2 linked regions of the Ramlibacter pinisoli genome follow. The protein of the gene in region 2 binds, or shares a complex with, the protein of the main gene of each other region. Links are inferred from orthologs where the notes say so. Each region holds a gene or a part of one and is shown on either strand. Other genes may lie near its edges.

The links. The genes of interacting proteins can lie anywhere in the genome.
Region 1: the proteins of GON04_RS03145 (region 2) and accD are in contact, whole or in part, in a solved structure (PDB 8UXZ), measured with the Escherichia coli proteins. The link is inferred for Ramlibacter pinisoli from one-to-one orthologs.

Annotation. Positions count from the first base shown.
Region 1 is NZ_WSEL01000003.1:1,123,691-1,130,285, reverse strand. Bases 1,647-4,423 are described here. They hold accD (acetyl-CoA carboxylase, carboxyltransferase subunit beta), read right to left. Parts: upstream 3,583-4,423; coding sequence 2,710-3,582; downstream 1,647-2,709. Other genes in these bases: trpB (tryptophan synthase subunit beta), read right to left, coding at 4,418-4,423; trpA (tryptophan synthase subunit alpha), read right to left, coding at 3,612-4,421; GON04_RS06610 (YggT family protein), read left to right, coding at 2,166-2,705; GON04_RS06615 (LON peptidase substrate-binding domain-containing protein), read right to left, coding at 1,647-2,108. Outside these bases: GON04_RS06620 (polysaccharide biosynthesis protein), read left to right, coding at 1-1,465; more of GON04_RS06615, read right to left, coding at 1,476-1,646; more of trpB, read right to left, coding at 4,424-5,683; GON04_RS06590 (phosphoribosylanthranilate isomerase), read right to left, coding at 5,661-6,380; tRNA pseudouridine(38-40) synthase TruA, read right to left, coding at 6,377-6,595.
Region 2 is NZ_WSEL01000003.1:408,139-415,496, forward strand. Bases 1,863-4,655 are described here. They hold GON04_RS03145 (acetyl-CoA carboxylase carboxyltransferase subunit alpha), read right to left. Parts: upstream 3,852-4,655; coding sequence 2,874-3,851; downstream 1,863-2,873. Other genes in these bases: tilS (tRNA lysidine(34) synthetase TilS), read right to left, coding at 1,931-2,911; GON04_RS03150 (DNA-3-methyladenine glycosylase family protein), read right to left, coding at 3,884-4,531; cysS (cysteine--tRNA ligase), read right to left, coding at 4,531-4,655. Also shown: GON04_RS03125 (WecB/TagA/CpsF family glycosyltransferase), read right to left, coding at 1-116; GON04_RS03135 (aspartate kinase), read right to left, coding at 545-1,816; more of cysS, read right to left, coding at 4,656-5,901; GON04_RS03160 (nuclear transport factor 2 family protein), read left to right, coding at 6,055-7,134; GON04_RS03165 (L,D-transpeptidase family protein), read left to right, coding at 7,167-7,358. UniProt on the Escherichia coli protein: Component of the acetyl coenzyme A carboxylase (ACC) complex. First, biotin carboxylase catalyzes the carboxylation of biotin on its carrier protein (BCCP) and then the CO(2) group is transferred by the carboxyltransferase to acetyl-CoA to form malonyl-CoA.

The DNA.
Region 1 (6,595 bases), 720 kb from region 2 along the record:
CCTGGTGCTGCTGGGCGCGGCGCGCGCCGCCTGGCGCACCCTCGCTGAGCGGCGGCTGGCCGTCACCGGGGCACGCCGCCTGCTGGTGATCGGCTCGCTGCAGGATGCGGCCGATGCCCTGCGCGCCCTGAAAGGCTCGCAGCAGTGGCTGCCGGTCGGCATCCTCAGCCCGATCCCGGCCGAGGTGGGGCGCTCGATCCAGGACGTGCCGGTGGTCGGTGGCATCGACGCCATGCAGCGGGCCAGTGTCGAGGAAGAGGCGAAGACCGCGCTGGTGGCCAGCCCGCCCGGCTCGCCCGAGCGGCGCGCCGCGCTGCTCGGCGCCACCGAGGCCGGGGTGACGTTGCTCACCATGCCGCGTCCCGACGAGTGGCTCAAGACCGAGCGCAGCGGTCCGCGCAAGGTGGAACTCGAGGACCTGCTCGGCCGTGCGCCGGTCGACCTGGACGTCGGCGGCCTGGCCGACCTGCTCTCGGGCCAGGCCGTGCTGGTCACCGGCGCCGGCGGCTCCATCGGGTCGGAGCTGTGCCGGCAGATCGCCCGCTTCGGCGCGGCCAGGCTGGTGTGCGTCGACGTGTCCGAGTACGCCATCTACCAGCTCGAACAGGAACTGCGGGCCAGCCATCCGCAGATGCGCGGCCTGTACTACACCGCCAACGTGCGCGAGCCGCAGCGGCTGGAGGCGATCGCGCGCGAGCACCGGCCAGCCGTGGTGTTCCACGCCGCCGCCTACAAGCACGTGCCCCTGATGGAGCAGCTGAACGAGGTGGAGGCGCTGCGCACCAACGTGGTCGGCACGCTCAATGCGGCGCGGGTGGCGGGGCAGTGCGGCGCCCGGCGCTTCGTGATGATCTCCACCGACAAGGCGGTGAACCCGACCAACGTCATGGGGGCGAGCAAGCGGCTGGCCGAGCTGATGGTGCAGGGCGTGGCGGCCGGCTACCCGGACACGCGGTTCGTGTCGGTGCGGTTCGGCAACGTGCTGGGGTCCAGCGGTTCGGTCGTGCCGCTGTTCACGACCCAGATCGCGCAGGGCGGCCCAGTCACCGTCACGCATCCCGAGATCGTGCGCTACTTCATGACCATCCCCGAAGCCGCGCAGCTGGTGCTGCAGGCCGGGCTGATGGGCCGCTCGGGCCAGATCTTCGTGCTCGACATGGGCGAACCGGTGCGCATCGTCGAACTGGCGCGCCTGCTGATCCGCCTGTCGGGCCACACCGAGCAGGAGATCCCGATCACGTACACCGGCTTGCGGCCGGGCGAGAAGCTGTTCGAGGAACTGCTGGCGGACGACGAGACCACGGAGCCGACGCCGCACGCCAAGCTGCGGGTGGCCAAGGGCGCTGCCAGCCCGCCCGACGTGGACGCGGTGGCGCGCTGGATCGAGGAAGCCGGCCCGGCGCCCGGCGAGCGCGCCCTGCGCGAGTGGCTGCGCGCCCAGGTGCCGGAATACGCGCCGCGCTGACCGCGCCGGCTCAGGCGATCCCGGTGCGGGCGAGGACGTCGCCCACCAGTTCCAGGCGCACCAGCGGGTTGTCCAGTTCCATGAAACGCTGCTTCAGTTGCACCGGCATGGGCAGCAGCTCGCACCAGCGGTTGGCAACCCAGCCGCAATCGTCGAGACGCCAGGGCTGTTGCATCGGCAACTGCTCGGCGGCATCGGGCCGCTCGCGCAACGAGGTGTAGAGCTTCTCCAGCGCCTGGGCGATCGGCTGCAGGTCGGCCGGCACCGGCACGGCGTGGTCGGGCGCCATCTGCTCGATGTCGGCCACCCAGAGGCCGTGCTTGAGCTGCTCGCTGGTGCGGATGCGGAACCGCTGGCCGCCCTGGGCCCGCACCATCAGCAGTCCGGGGCCCGGCTGCTCGAGAGCGGCGATGGTGGCCAGCGTGCCGACCGTTGAAAAGGCCTCCGGGCCGGCACCGGGCTGCCGCACTTCGTGGCCCTGCGTGAGGGCGACGACGCCGAACGGCGCGCCGGCGCGCTGGCAACGCTGGATCATGTCGAGGTAGCGGACCTCGAAGACGCGCAGCGGCAGCACGCCGCCCGGGAAGAGGACCGTGCCGAGCGGGAACAGCGGCAGCGATTGCAGGGTGAGGGCGGAGGCCAAGCGACGATCCGGGAAGTGACGCCGGTATGATCCCACGAGCAAGACTCGGCCGTGGCCATGGGCACTCAAATCCTTTCCTTCCTGCTCGACGTGGTGGCCGGCCTCCTGGGCGGTGCGTGTCTGTTGCGGCTGTACATGCAGCGCCAGAAGGTGCCGTTCGGCAACCCGATCGGCCGCTTCGTGTTCGCCCTCACCGACTGGATCGTGCTGCCGCTGCGCCGGGTGCTGCCCCCGGTCGCACGCTGGGACACGGCGAGCCTGGTGGCCGCCTACCTGATCGAACTGGTGCAGTACCTGATCCTGTGGGCCGTGATCGGCTTCGCGCTGGAGTCGGTGTTCCTGCTGGCGCTGGTCGGGCTGGTGCGGCTGATCCTCTCGGCGCTGACGGCGCTGGTGCTGGTCTACGCCATCCTGTCCTGGGTGCAGAGCGATTCGCTGATGACGGACCTGATCGACCGCCTGGTGGCGCCGCTGCTGCGGCCGTTCCGCCGCGTGATCCCGCTGGTGGGCGGCATCGACCTGTCGCCGCTGGCCCTGCTGGTGCTGCTGCAGGTGCTGTCGATGGTGCTCACCGCTTTGGTCGGGCGGGGCTTCTAGCGGGTCAGATCACCGCGTCGGCGGGCTGGCGCTGCAGCATGGCCAGCAGGTGCGCGACGCGGGTGCGCAGCTCGCGCCGGTCGCAGATGAAGTCGACCGCGCCCTTCTGCTGCAGGAACTCGGCGCGCTGGAAGCCTTCGGGCAGCGTGACGCGCACGGTGGACTCGATGACGCGCGGGCCGGCAAAGCCGATCAGCGCCTTGGGCTCGGCGATGACCACGTCGCCGACGAAGGCGAAACCGGCGCTCACGCCGCCCATGGTGGGATCGGTCAGGACGCTGACGTAGGGCAGGCCCTTCTTCGCCAGCCGCGTCAGGGCGGCATTGGTCTTGGCCATCTGCATCAGCGACAGCAGCCCCTCCTGCATGCGCGCACCACCGGTGGCGGTGAAGCACAGGAACGGCACCTTCTGCTCGATGGCGCTCTCGACGCCGCGCACGAAGCGCTCGCCGACCACGCTGCCCATGCTGCCGCCCATGAAGTCGAATTCGAAGGCCGCCGCCACCAGGCTGATGCCCTGGACGGCGCCGCCCATGACGACCAGGGCATCGGTTTCGCCGGTGTTCTCGAGCGCTTCCTTCAGCCGCTCGGGATAGCGGCGGCTGTCCTTGAACTTCAGCGCGTCGACCGGCAGCACCTCCTGGCCGATCTCCCAGCGGCCTTCGGCGTCCAGGAACGTGTTGAGCCGCGGGCGCGCGCCGATGCGGTGGTGGTGGCTGCAGGTGGGACAGACGTTGAGGTTGTGCTCGAGGTCGGTCTTGTACAGCACCGTCTCGCAGCTGGGGCACTTGACCCACAGGCCCTCGGGCACGCTGCGGCGCTCGGCCGGGTCGGTCGGTTGGATCTTGGGGGGCAGCAGTTTTTCGAGCCAGCTCATGGGGATGGTGCTCCGGGGAAAGCGGGATTCTAGGCGTCGAGCGCCTGGCGGATGCCGCGCAGGAACGTGGCAGCCTCGGCGGCCACCCGGTCGCGCGGCTGGCCCTCGATGAGTTGCAGCAGCCGGGTGCCGATCACCACGGCGTCGGCCACGCGGCCGATGGCACGCGCCGTCTCGGCGTCGCGGATGCCGAAACCCACGCCGACCGGCACCTGCACGTGCTCGCGGATGCGCGGCAGCATCTGCTCGACTGCGCCGGTGTCCAGGTGGCCGGCACCCGTCACGCCCTTGAGCGACACGTAGTAGACGTAGCCGCTGGCGATGCGCGCCACCTGCTGCATGCGCCGCGCGGTCGAGGTGGGCGCCAGCAGGAAGATGAGGTCCAGGCCGGCCGCCTTCAGCTGGGCGGCGAAGTCCTCGCACTCCTCGGGCGGGTAGTCGACGATCAGGACGCCGTCGACGCCGGCCGCGGCCGCGTCGCGGATGAAGGATCCGGGCCCGTGGCGCAGGTCGTAGCGCTCCACCGGGTTGGCGTAGCCCATGAGCACGACCGGCGTGGCTGCATCGCGCTCGCGGAAGGTCCGCACCATGGCCAGCACCTGCGCCGTGCCGATGCCCAGCGCCAGCGCCTGTTCGCCGGCCTTCTGGATGACGGGACCGTCGGCCATGGGGTCCGAGAACGGCACGCCCAGCTCGATCACGTCGGCGCCGGCCGCCACCATGGCGTGCATCAGCTCGGGCGTGATGTCGGCGTAGGGATAGCCGGCCGTGACATAGGGAATGAGCGCCTTGCGCCCGGCCTGCCGCAGGCGCGAGAAGGTGGCGGCGATGCGGCTCATCGCTGCACCTCGACCTTCTGTTCGCCACCCTTGACCGATTGCCCGCGGCAGCTCGGCCGGCAGTAGAAGTCGGCCTTGCCCAGGTCGGCCACGGTGCCGATGTCCTTGTCGCCCCGGCCCGAGAGGTTGACCAGGATGCTGCGGTCCTTGCCCAGCGTCGGGGCCAGTTTCATGGCGTAGGCCACTGCATGGCTGGACTCCAGCGCGGGAATGATGCCCTCGGTGCGGCACAGGTAGTGGAAGGCGTCCAGCGCTTCCTTGTCGGTGATGCCGACGTATTCGGCGCGCCCGATGTCCTTGAGCCAGGCGTGCTCGGGGCCGACGCCGGGGTAGTCGAGGCCGGCGCTGATGCTGTGCGTCTCGGTGATCTGGCCGTCCTCGTCCTGCAGGATGTAGGTGCGGTTGCCGTGCAGCACGCCGGGGCTGCCGCGCTGCAGTGACGCCGAGTGCTTGCCGCTCTCCAGGCCTTCGCCGGCCGCCTCGACGCCGATCAGGCGCGTGCCCTCGTGCGGGATGTAGGGGTGGAAGATGCCCATCGCGTTGCTGCCGCCGCCCACGCAGGCGATCACGGCATCGGGCTGGCGGCCGGTCATCGCGGGCATCTGCTGGAGGCACTCGTTGCCGATGACGCTCTGGAAGTCGCGCACCATCATCGGGTAGGGGTGCGGGCCGGCCACGGTGCCGATGATGTAGAACGTGTTCTCCACGTTGGTCACCCAGTCGCGCATGGCCTCGTTGAGGGCGTCCTTGAGCGTGCGGCTGCCCGACTCGACCGGCACTACCTTGGCGCCCAGCAGGTGCATGCGGTAGACGTTGGGGCTCTGGCGCTTGACGTCTTCGCTGCCCATGTACACCACGCACTCCAGGCCGTAGCGCGCGCAGATGGTGGCCGTGGCCACGCCGTGCTGGCCGGCGCCGGTCTCGGCGATGACGCGCGGCTTGCCCATGCGGCGCGCCAGCATCGCCTGGCCGATGACGTTGTTGATCTTGTGCGCGCCGGTGTGGTTGAGGTCCTCGCGCTTGAGGTAGATCTGCGCGCCGCCCATCTCGCGGCTCATGCGGTCGGCGTGGTAGACCGGCGAGGGCCGGCCGACGAAGTGCGCCAGCTCGGACCTGAATTCGGCCAGGAACTCGGGATCGTTCTGGTAGCGCGCGTAGGCCTCGCGCAGCTGGTCGATGGCGTGGGTCAGTGTCTCACTGACGAAGCTGCCGCCGTAGGGGCCGAAATGGCCGGCTGGGTCAGGTTGCTGATAGGAGGGCATCGGTGGACCTTGCAAGGAGAGCGTCGGCGGCGCGCACGGCCGCGACGAACTGATGGATCTTGTCGGGGTCCTTCACGCCCTTGGCGCGCTCGACCCCGGAACTCACATCAACGGCCAGCGTCCTGCAACGCGGCCGCACCTGCACGATGCCATCGGTCACGTTTGCAGGCGTCAACCCACCAGACAAGACGAGGTGAGCGTTGACGCTTGGTGGAAGACGTGACCAATCGAAGGCCTTGCCGCCGCCGCCGTAGCCCTCGACATGCGCGTCGAGGAGAACGGCCCGGGCTTGTTCGTGACGGGCAGCAAATTCTACCAAGTCGAAGGTGGCGGCCCCGTCGAGCGGGATGCGCGCGGCGCGCATCCACGGGCGCCCGGCGGCGGCCAGCGCGCACTGCTCGGGTGACTCGTCGCCGTGGAACTGGAGCATGGCCGCGGGCACGGCCGCGCAGGCCGCGGCGACCGCGGCCGCGCTCTCGTTGACGAACAGCAGCACCGGCGTGACGAAGGGCGGCAGGCGGGCGGCCAGCTCGGCCGCACGCCCGGCGGTCACATGGCGCGGGCTCGGCGGGTACAGCACGAACCCGACCGCGTCGGCGCCGGCCTGGACGGCGGTGTCGACGTCCTGCTCACGGGTGAGCCCGCAGATCTTAATGCGGGTCCGCTGGCTCGGCTGGGAATGTGGCGCTGGGCTCATGGCAGCCAATCATAGGCAGGGGTGCGCTGCGGCAGGCCCCAGCGGGCGTCGTACACCGGCCCCAGGAAGTACAGGCCGTCGGGCGGGAAGGTCGGTGCGGCCGCGTCCCGGTCGCGCGCCGCCAGCACCTGGTCGATCCACTGCGGCGGCTGCAGGCCCTGGCCCACCAGCAGCAGGCACCCCATGATGTTGCGGATCATGTGGTGCAGGAAGGC
Region 2 (7,358 bases):
ACCCAGAGGCCCTTGCCGCGCGCCAGGCTCGCGAACAGGTGGTCGAGCAACATCTCCGATCGGACGCTGGCGAGAGCCATGCCGCACAGCACGACGAGGGGGAAGTTTTGGGGCATCGGGCGATGCTCGGCGCTTGCCCCCTTTTCAAGGTGTTTGCGCCTGTAGCAATGCGCGTGCGACCCATCGGGCGGCAAGCCAACGCCGGCCTTGCACCGAGCGCGGCAAGGCCGTTACGACCCGAGAGGACTTGGACAGGATGAGCCAGGCCCGGCAACCAAAAAGAACATGTTTGTGTGGCTCAGGAGGAGGCCATGTCAATGGCCCAGCCGAGGGGGCCGGAAAAGCAAAACGGGCCGCGAGGCCCGTTGCTGTTTGCGCTGGCGGAAACGGAGGGATTCGAACCCTCGATGGGGCTCTACACCCCATACTCCCTTAGCAGGGGAGCACCTTCGGCCACTCGGTCACGTTTCCAGCGCGAGAGCGATTATGCCCCAAGGCCCTGCCCTTTTCTGCGGGGCCGGATGGGGCAGTTCCACCACCGGCGTCAGCCCGCGGCAGGCTGGTCGAGGTCGAACGCGCGATGCAGCGCGCGCACCGCCAGTTCCATGTACTTCTCGTCGATGACCACCGAGGTCTTGATCTCGCTGGTGGAGATCATCTGGATGTTGATGCCGTCCTCGGCCAGCGCCCGGAACATCTTGCTGGCGATGCCGACGTGGCTGCGCATGCCGATGCCCACGATGCTCACCTTGCAGATGCGGGTGTCGCCCTCCAGGCGATCGGTGCCCAGGCTGGGAAGCACCTTGGTCTTGAGCAGGTCCATCGTGCGCGCGTAGTCGTTGCGGTGCACGGTGAAGCTGAAGTCGGTCTTCCCGTCCTTGGAGATGTTCTGGATGATGACGTCGACCTCGATGTTGGCGTCGGCCACCGCGCCCAGGATGCTGTAGGCGATGCCCGGCCGGTCGGGCACGCCCAGGATCGAGACCTTGGCCTCGTCACGGTTGAAGGCAATGCCGGAAACGACGGCTTGTTCCATTTGTTCGTCTTCCTCGAAAGTGATCAGGGTGCCGGACTTGGCCTCTTCCTCGATCGGGATGTCCCAGGGGGTGAAGCTCGACAGCACGCGCAGCGGCACGCGGTACTTGCCGGCGAACTCGACCGAGCGGATCTGGAGCACCTTGGAGCCCATGGAGGCCATCTCCAGCATCTCCTCGAAGCTCACGGTGGCGAGGCGGCGCGCCTCGGGGACGACGCGCGGGTCGGTGGTGTAGACGCCGTCGACGTCGGTGTAGATCAGGCACTCGGCGGCCTGCATGGCCGCTGCCACCGCCACCGCCGACGTGTCGCTGCCGCCGCGGCCCAGTGTGGTGATGTGGCCGCCGTCGTCCATGCCCTGGAAGCCGGTGATGACCACCACCTTGCCGGCGGCCAGGTCGGCGCGCACCCTGGCGTCGTCGATCGACTCGATGCGGGCCTTGGTGTAGGCGCTGTTGGTGCGCACCGGCACCTGCCAGCCGGCGTAGCTGACGGACTCGACGCCTTCGGCCTGCAGCGCGATGGCCAGCAAGCCGACCGAGACCTGCTCGCCGGTGGAGCCCAGCATGTCCAGCTCGCGCAGGTAGGCGTCGGAGGGCTTGGCGGGCGCCAGCTCCTTGGCCAGCCCGAGAAGGCGGTTGGTCTCGCCGCTCATGGCGCTGGGCACGACCACCATCTGGTGGCCGGCGCGCGCCCACTTGGCGACCCGCTTGGCGACGTTGCGGATGCGCTCGGTCGAGCCCATCGACGTGCCGCCGTATTTGTGAACGATCAGTGCCATGGAAGATGCGTAGAAAAGCCCGAGCCGGAAGCTGCCGGTCGGGCCGCACGGGAAACCGCGCATTTTAGCCGCCGCCGGGCGCGGCTACCTCTTCCGTATCCGTTCCGTGCCCCTTCAGGCTGGGTCGAAGCGCAACCGGGGTCCCTCCCGCAGGACGTGGCCGGTTCCGACCCGCAGCCGCACGGCATGGCCGCGGGTGGTGCAGTCCGCCACCTGGTCGAGCAGCTCATCGAGCTGCGCCGCGCTCGCCGCGGTGTCGTGGAAGGCGCGCAGCCAGTGCCGCAGCACGTTGGCCTGGCGGTCGCGCGAGAGCACCTGCAGGCGGGCCAGCAACGGCGAGCCGTCCATCGCGTCCAGGTCCTGCGCGGCCACCTCGTCGAGCAGGCGCTGCGCCTGCGCCGCATGCCGGGCCGAGCGGGCGAACGTCACGCGCCAGGTGGGAAACGCGGCGGCGATCGCGGGCAACACGGTGTGCCGGATCCGGTTGCGCGTGAACCGCGTGTCGGCGTTGCTGGGGTCGTCGACGAAGGGGATACCGGCAGCCGCCAGCCACTCGCGCAGCGCGGCGCCACTGGTGTCCAGCAGCGGGCGCAGGAAGGTCACCCCGTCACGATCGAAGTCGACCGGCATCGCCGCCAGGCCCGGCAGGCCAGCGCCGCGGCTGAGCGCCAGCAGGACGGTCTCGACCTGGTCGTCGGCGTGCTGGGCGAGCAGCACGCAACCGATTCCGGCTTGGCGCGCCGCCTGTGCCAGGGCGCCATAGCGTGCCCGGCGGGCGGCATCTTCCGGGCTCTCGCCAGGCTGGTGGCGGGCATCGACGCGCTGCACGTGCAGGGGCACGCCGGCGTCGGCGCAGGTGCTTGCACAGCGGGCCTCGAACGCATCGGCCGCGGCCTGCAGGCCATGGTGGACATGGAGCGCATGCACGCGACCGGGCCAGCGCTCGGCCGCCGCCAGCAGCAGGGCCGTGGAATCGGCGCCGCCGCTGTAGGCGACACCGACGGGGAACGGGGGATCGAACGCCTGCAGCGGCGCCAGCGCGGGGTTGGCCGGCCGGTCAGCGGGCCTCGGCCTTGGTGTCGCTGAATCGGCCATAGCTTTGCAGCCGCTCATAGCGCCGATCGAGCAGCTCGCGCGGCTTGAAGTCGGCCAGCTGCCGCCAGGCGTCGTTGAGGCCGCGCTTGAGGAAGGCGGCCATCTGCTTGTGGTCGCGGTGCGCGCCGCCCACGGGCTCGTTGACGATCTTGTCGACCAGGCCCAGGGCCTTGAGGCGGTGCGCGGTGATGCCCATGGCATCGGCGGCGTCCTGCGCCTTCTCCGATGTCTTCCAGAGGATGGAGGCGCAGCCCTCGGGGCTGATGACCGAGTAGATGGAGTACTGCAGCATCAGGACCTGGTCGGCCACCGAGATGGCCAGCGCTCCGCCGGAGCCGCCCTCGCCGATCACGGTCGTGATGATGGGCACCTCGAGCTGGGCCATCTCGTAGATGTTGCGGCCGATAGCCTCGGACTGGCCGCGCTCCTCGGCGTCGATGCCGGGGTAGGCGCCGGGGGTGTCGACGAACGTGAACACCGGCAGCTTGAACTTCTCGGCCGTCTTCATCAGCCGCAGCGCCTTGCGGTAGCCCTCGGGCCGGCTCATGCCGAAGTTGCGCGCGGCACGCTCCTTGGTGTCGCGGCCCTTCTGGTGGCCCAGGACCATGCAGGGATTGCCGTTGAAGCGGGCCAGGCCGCCGACGATGGACAGGTCGTCGGCGAAGTGGCGGTCACCGTGCAGCTCGATGAAGTCGGTGAAGATCTCCGCCACGTAGTCGAGCGTGTACGGTCGCTCCGGGTGGCGCGCGATCTTGGTGATCTGCCACGGCGTGAGCTGCGCGTAGATGTCCTTGGTGAGCTGCTGGCTCTTCTTGGAGAGCTGGTCGATCTCTTCCGAGATGTCGACGGCGGATTCGGACTGGACGTAGCGCAGCTCGTCGATCTTGGTCTCGAGTTCGGCGATGGGCTGCTCGAAATCCAGGAATGTCTTCTTGGCCAAGGCGTTGGCTCCTTGTGGTGCGGGGCTGCTGGTCAGTAGACGGGCAGCGGGTCGAGCGACCGCCAAATATACCAAGTCGCCACGCTGCAGTAGGGCTGCCAGGCGGCGGCCACCTCGCGGGCCTCGCTGCGGCTGACCGGGTCGCCCGAGAAATAGTTGCGGCTGATGCCGGTGATGAGGCCCGCGTCGTCCAGCGGCAGGACGTTGGGCCGCATCATGTGGAAGATGAGGAACATCTCGGCAGTCCAGCGGCCGATGCCGCGGATGCCGACCAGCTCGGCGATGATGGCCTCGTCGTCCATCCCGGGCCAGGCATTGGCGTGGATCGCGCCCGAATCGAAATGCAGGGCCAGGTCGACCAGGTATTCGATCTTGCGCGCCGACAGGCCGGCCTGTCGCATGTCGTCGACCTTGAGCTTGAGCACGTTGGCCGGCGTCATCCGGCGCGGCAGCCGTGCGAAACGGTCCCAGACGCTCTGCGCCGCCTTCACCGAGATCTGCTGGCCCACGATGCTGCGCGCCAGCGTGGTGAACGCGTCGCCGCGCGACTGCAGGCAGGCGTCACCGAACTGCGGGATCAGGCGCTTGAGGACCCGGTCCTTGCGCGCCAGGTGCCGGCAGGCCTCGGGCCAGTAGTCGGGCTTGACGAATTCGACCGGGGAGCCGACGGCGTCCGACATCAGGACGCCTCCCAGGTGGTGCCGGTCGGCGAATCCTTCAGCACGATGCCCTGGGCCAGCAGCTCGGCGCGGATGCGGTCGGCGGCGGCGAAGTCCCTGGCCTGCTTGGCGGCGGCGCGGGCGGCGATCTGCTGCTGGATGTGGGCCTCGTCGACCGTCGTGCCGCCGCGCAGGTAGGCGCGCGGGTCACCCTGCAGGATGCCCAGCGTGGCGCCGAGGGCCTTGAGCAGCCCGGCCGCCTGCGGCGACTTCGAGCGGTTGACCTCGGCAGCCAGCTCGAACAGCACGGCCACTGCCTCGGGCGTGGCGAAGTCGTTGTTCATCGCCGCGCGGAACCGGGCCGCATGCGGTGCCGACCAGTCGATCTCGACCGCTGCCGGCGGCACGGCGTCCAGCGCCGTGTACAGGCGGCGCAACGCGCCGCGCGCGTCCTCGAGGTGGGCGTCGCTGTAGTTCAGCGGGCTGCGGTAATGGGTGCGGACGATGAAGAAGCGCAGCGTCTGCGCATCGAACTTGCGCAGGACGTCACGCACCGTGAAGAAGTTGCCCAGCGACTTCGACATCTTCTCGTTGTCGATGTTCACGAAGCCGTTGTGCATCCAGAAGCGCGCCAGCGGCACGCCATTGGCGCCCTCGCTCTGCGCGATCTCGTTCTCGTGGTGCGGGAAGGTCAGGTCGGCGCCGCCGCCGTGGATGTCGAAGGTGTCGCCCAGCAGGCTGCAGGCCATCGCCGAGCATTCGATGTGCCAGCCCGGCCGCCCGGCGCCGTATTCGCTGGGCCACTGGGCGTCGGCCGGCTCGGTGGGCTTGGCGGCCTTCCACAGCACGAAGTCGAGCGGGTCGTCCTTGCCCTCGAGCACCGCCACCCGCTCGCCGGCATGCAGCTCGTCGAGCGACTTGCCCGACAGCTTGCCGTAGCCGGGAAAGCGCCGCACGGCGTAGTTGACGTCGCCGCCACTGCGGTACGCCAGCCCCTTGCCCTCGAGCTTGCGCACGATGTCCAGCATCTGCGGCACGTAGTCGGTGGCGCGCGGATCGTGCGTCGGCCGTTCGATGCCCAGGGCATCGAAGTCGCGGTACATCTCGTCGATCATGCGGCGGGTGAGAGCGCGCACCGGCTCGCCGTTCTCGACCGCCCGGCGGATGATCTTGTCGTCGATGTCGGTGATGTTGCGCACGAACGTGACGCGCAGGCCACGCGTGCGCAGCCAGCGCTGGACGATGTCGAACGCCACGTTGGCGCGGGCGTGGCCCACGTGGCAGAGGTCGTACACGGTGATGCCGCAGACGTACATCCGCACGTGGCCGGGCTCGAGGGGAACGAAGTCCTCCAGCGCCCGCGTCAGTGTGTTGTAGATGCGCAGGCTCATGACGTGTGTGGGGGGCGCGGCGGCGGTGTCCGGCGCTCGCAGAGGTGGCTTCTCGGGGGACGGGGACCGGGTTTCTTGTCGAGGTGCCCGGCTACAATCGGCCGCAGTATATAGCCCGCCGGGCACGCCTGACGCGCATTCTCGAGGCCTCCCATGTCGCACGCCCGCCCCACCTTCCCGCACACGCTCCGACTGCTGGCCCTGGCCGCGGCGCTGGTCTCCGGCCTCGCACATGCCGACGATTATTCCGACGTCAACCAGCTGCTGCGTTCGGGCAAGACGGCCGAGGCGCTGGCCAGGTCCGACCAGTACCTGGCCGGCAAGCCGCGCGATCCGCAGATGCGCTTCCTGCGCGGCGTCATCCTCACCGAGTCGGGCCGCACCAACGACGCCATCGCCAGCTTCCTCAAGCTCACCGAGGACTACCCCGAGCTGCCCGAGCCGTACAACAACCTTGCGGTGCTCTACGCGGGCCAGAGCCAGTTCGACAAGGCCAGGGCCGCCCTCGAGATGGCGATCCGCACCAACCCGAGCTACGCCACCGCGCACGAGAACCTCGGCGACGTCTACGCCAAGCTGGCCAGCCAGGCCTACAGCAAGGCGCTGCAGCTCGACGCCGCCAACACGGCGGTCCAGCCCAAGCTCGCGCTGATCCGCGAACTGTTCGCCCCCGCGCCTGCCAAGGGCGGGCGTCCCGCGACGCCGGCCGCCGCCGCGCCGGTCCCGGCCGCCTCGACCACGACGGCCAAGTCGCCGGCAGCTGCACCCGCTCCCGCAGCAGCGGCGGCCCCGGCGCTTGCTCCCGCACCCGCCGTGACCGCGAAGGCTCCGGCTGCCGCGCCCGCGGCCACGCCGGCCGCCGCGCCGGCCACGACGGCGGCGCCCGCTGCCGCCGCCGGCACAAAGGACGTCGAGTCGGCCGTGCAGGCCTGGGCGACCGCCTGGTCGTCCAAGGACGTCGGCGGCTACCTGGCCGCCTACAGCAAGGAATTCGATCCGCCCGGCAACCAGTCCCGCAAGGCCTGGGAGGACGAGCGGCGCCAGCGCATCGTCGGCAAGTCGCGCATCAGCGTGCGGCTGTCCGATGTGTCGGTGTCCGTCAACGGGAGCAAGGCAGTCGCCAGGTTCAAGCAGGCCTACAGCGCCGACAGCCTGAACGTCACCAGCCGCAAGACGCTCGACCTGCAGAAGGTCGGCGATCGCTGGGTCATCGTCCGCGAGAGCACCGGCTGACCCTCGCCCGCGCGATCCGCGCAGCACGGCCAGTGTCGAAGCGTCCGTTCCCCTTCCTGCCGGCGCGCCCAGCGGTCGCGCCCCTGGTCCTGGCGGCCTGCCTGGGCTGCGGGCTCGCCGCGGCCGCCGCCGCGCTCCCCCACGGCCGGCACCACGGCAAGCCAGCCCCCGCGCCGGCAGCAGCGGCGCCGCGTGACGGCCAGGCCGAGGCGCGCCTGATCGAG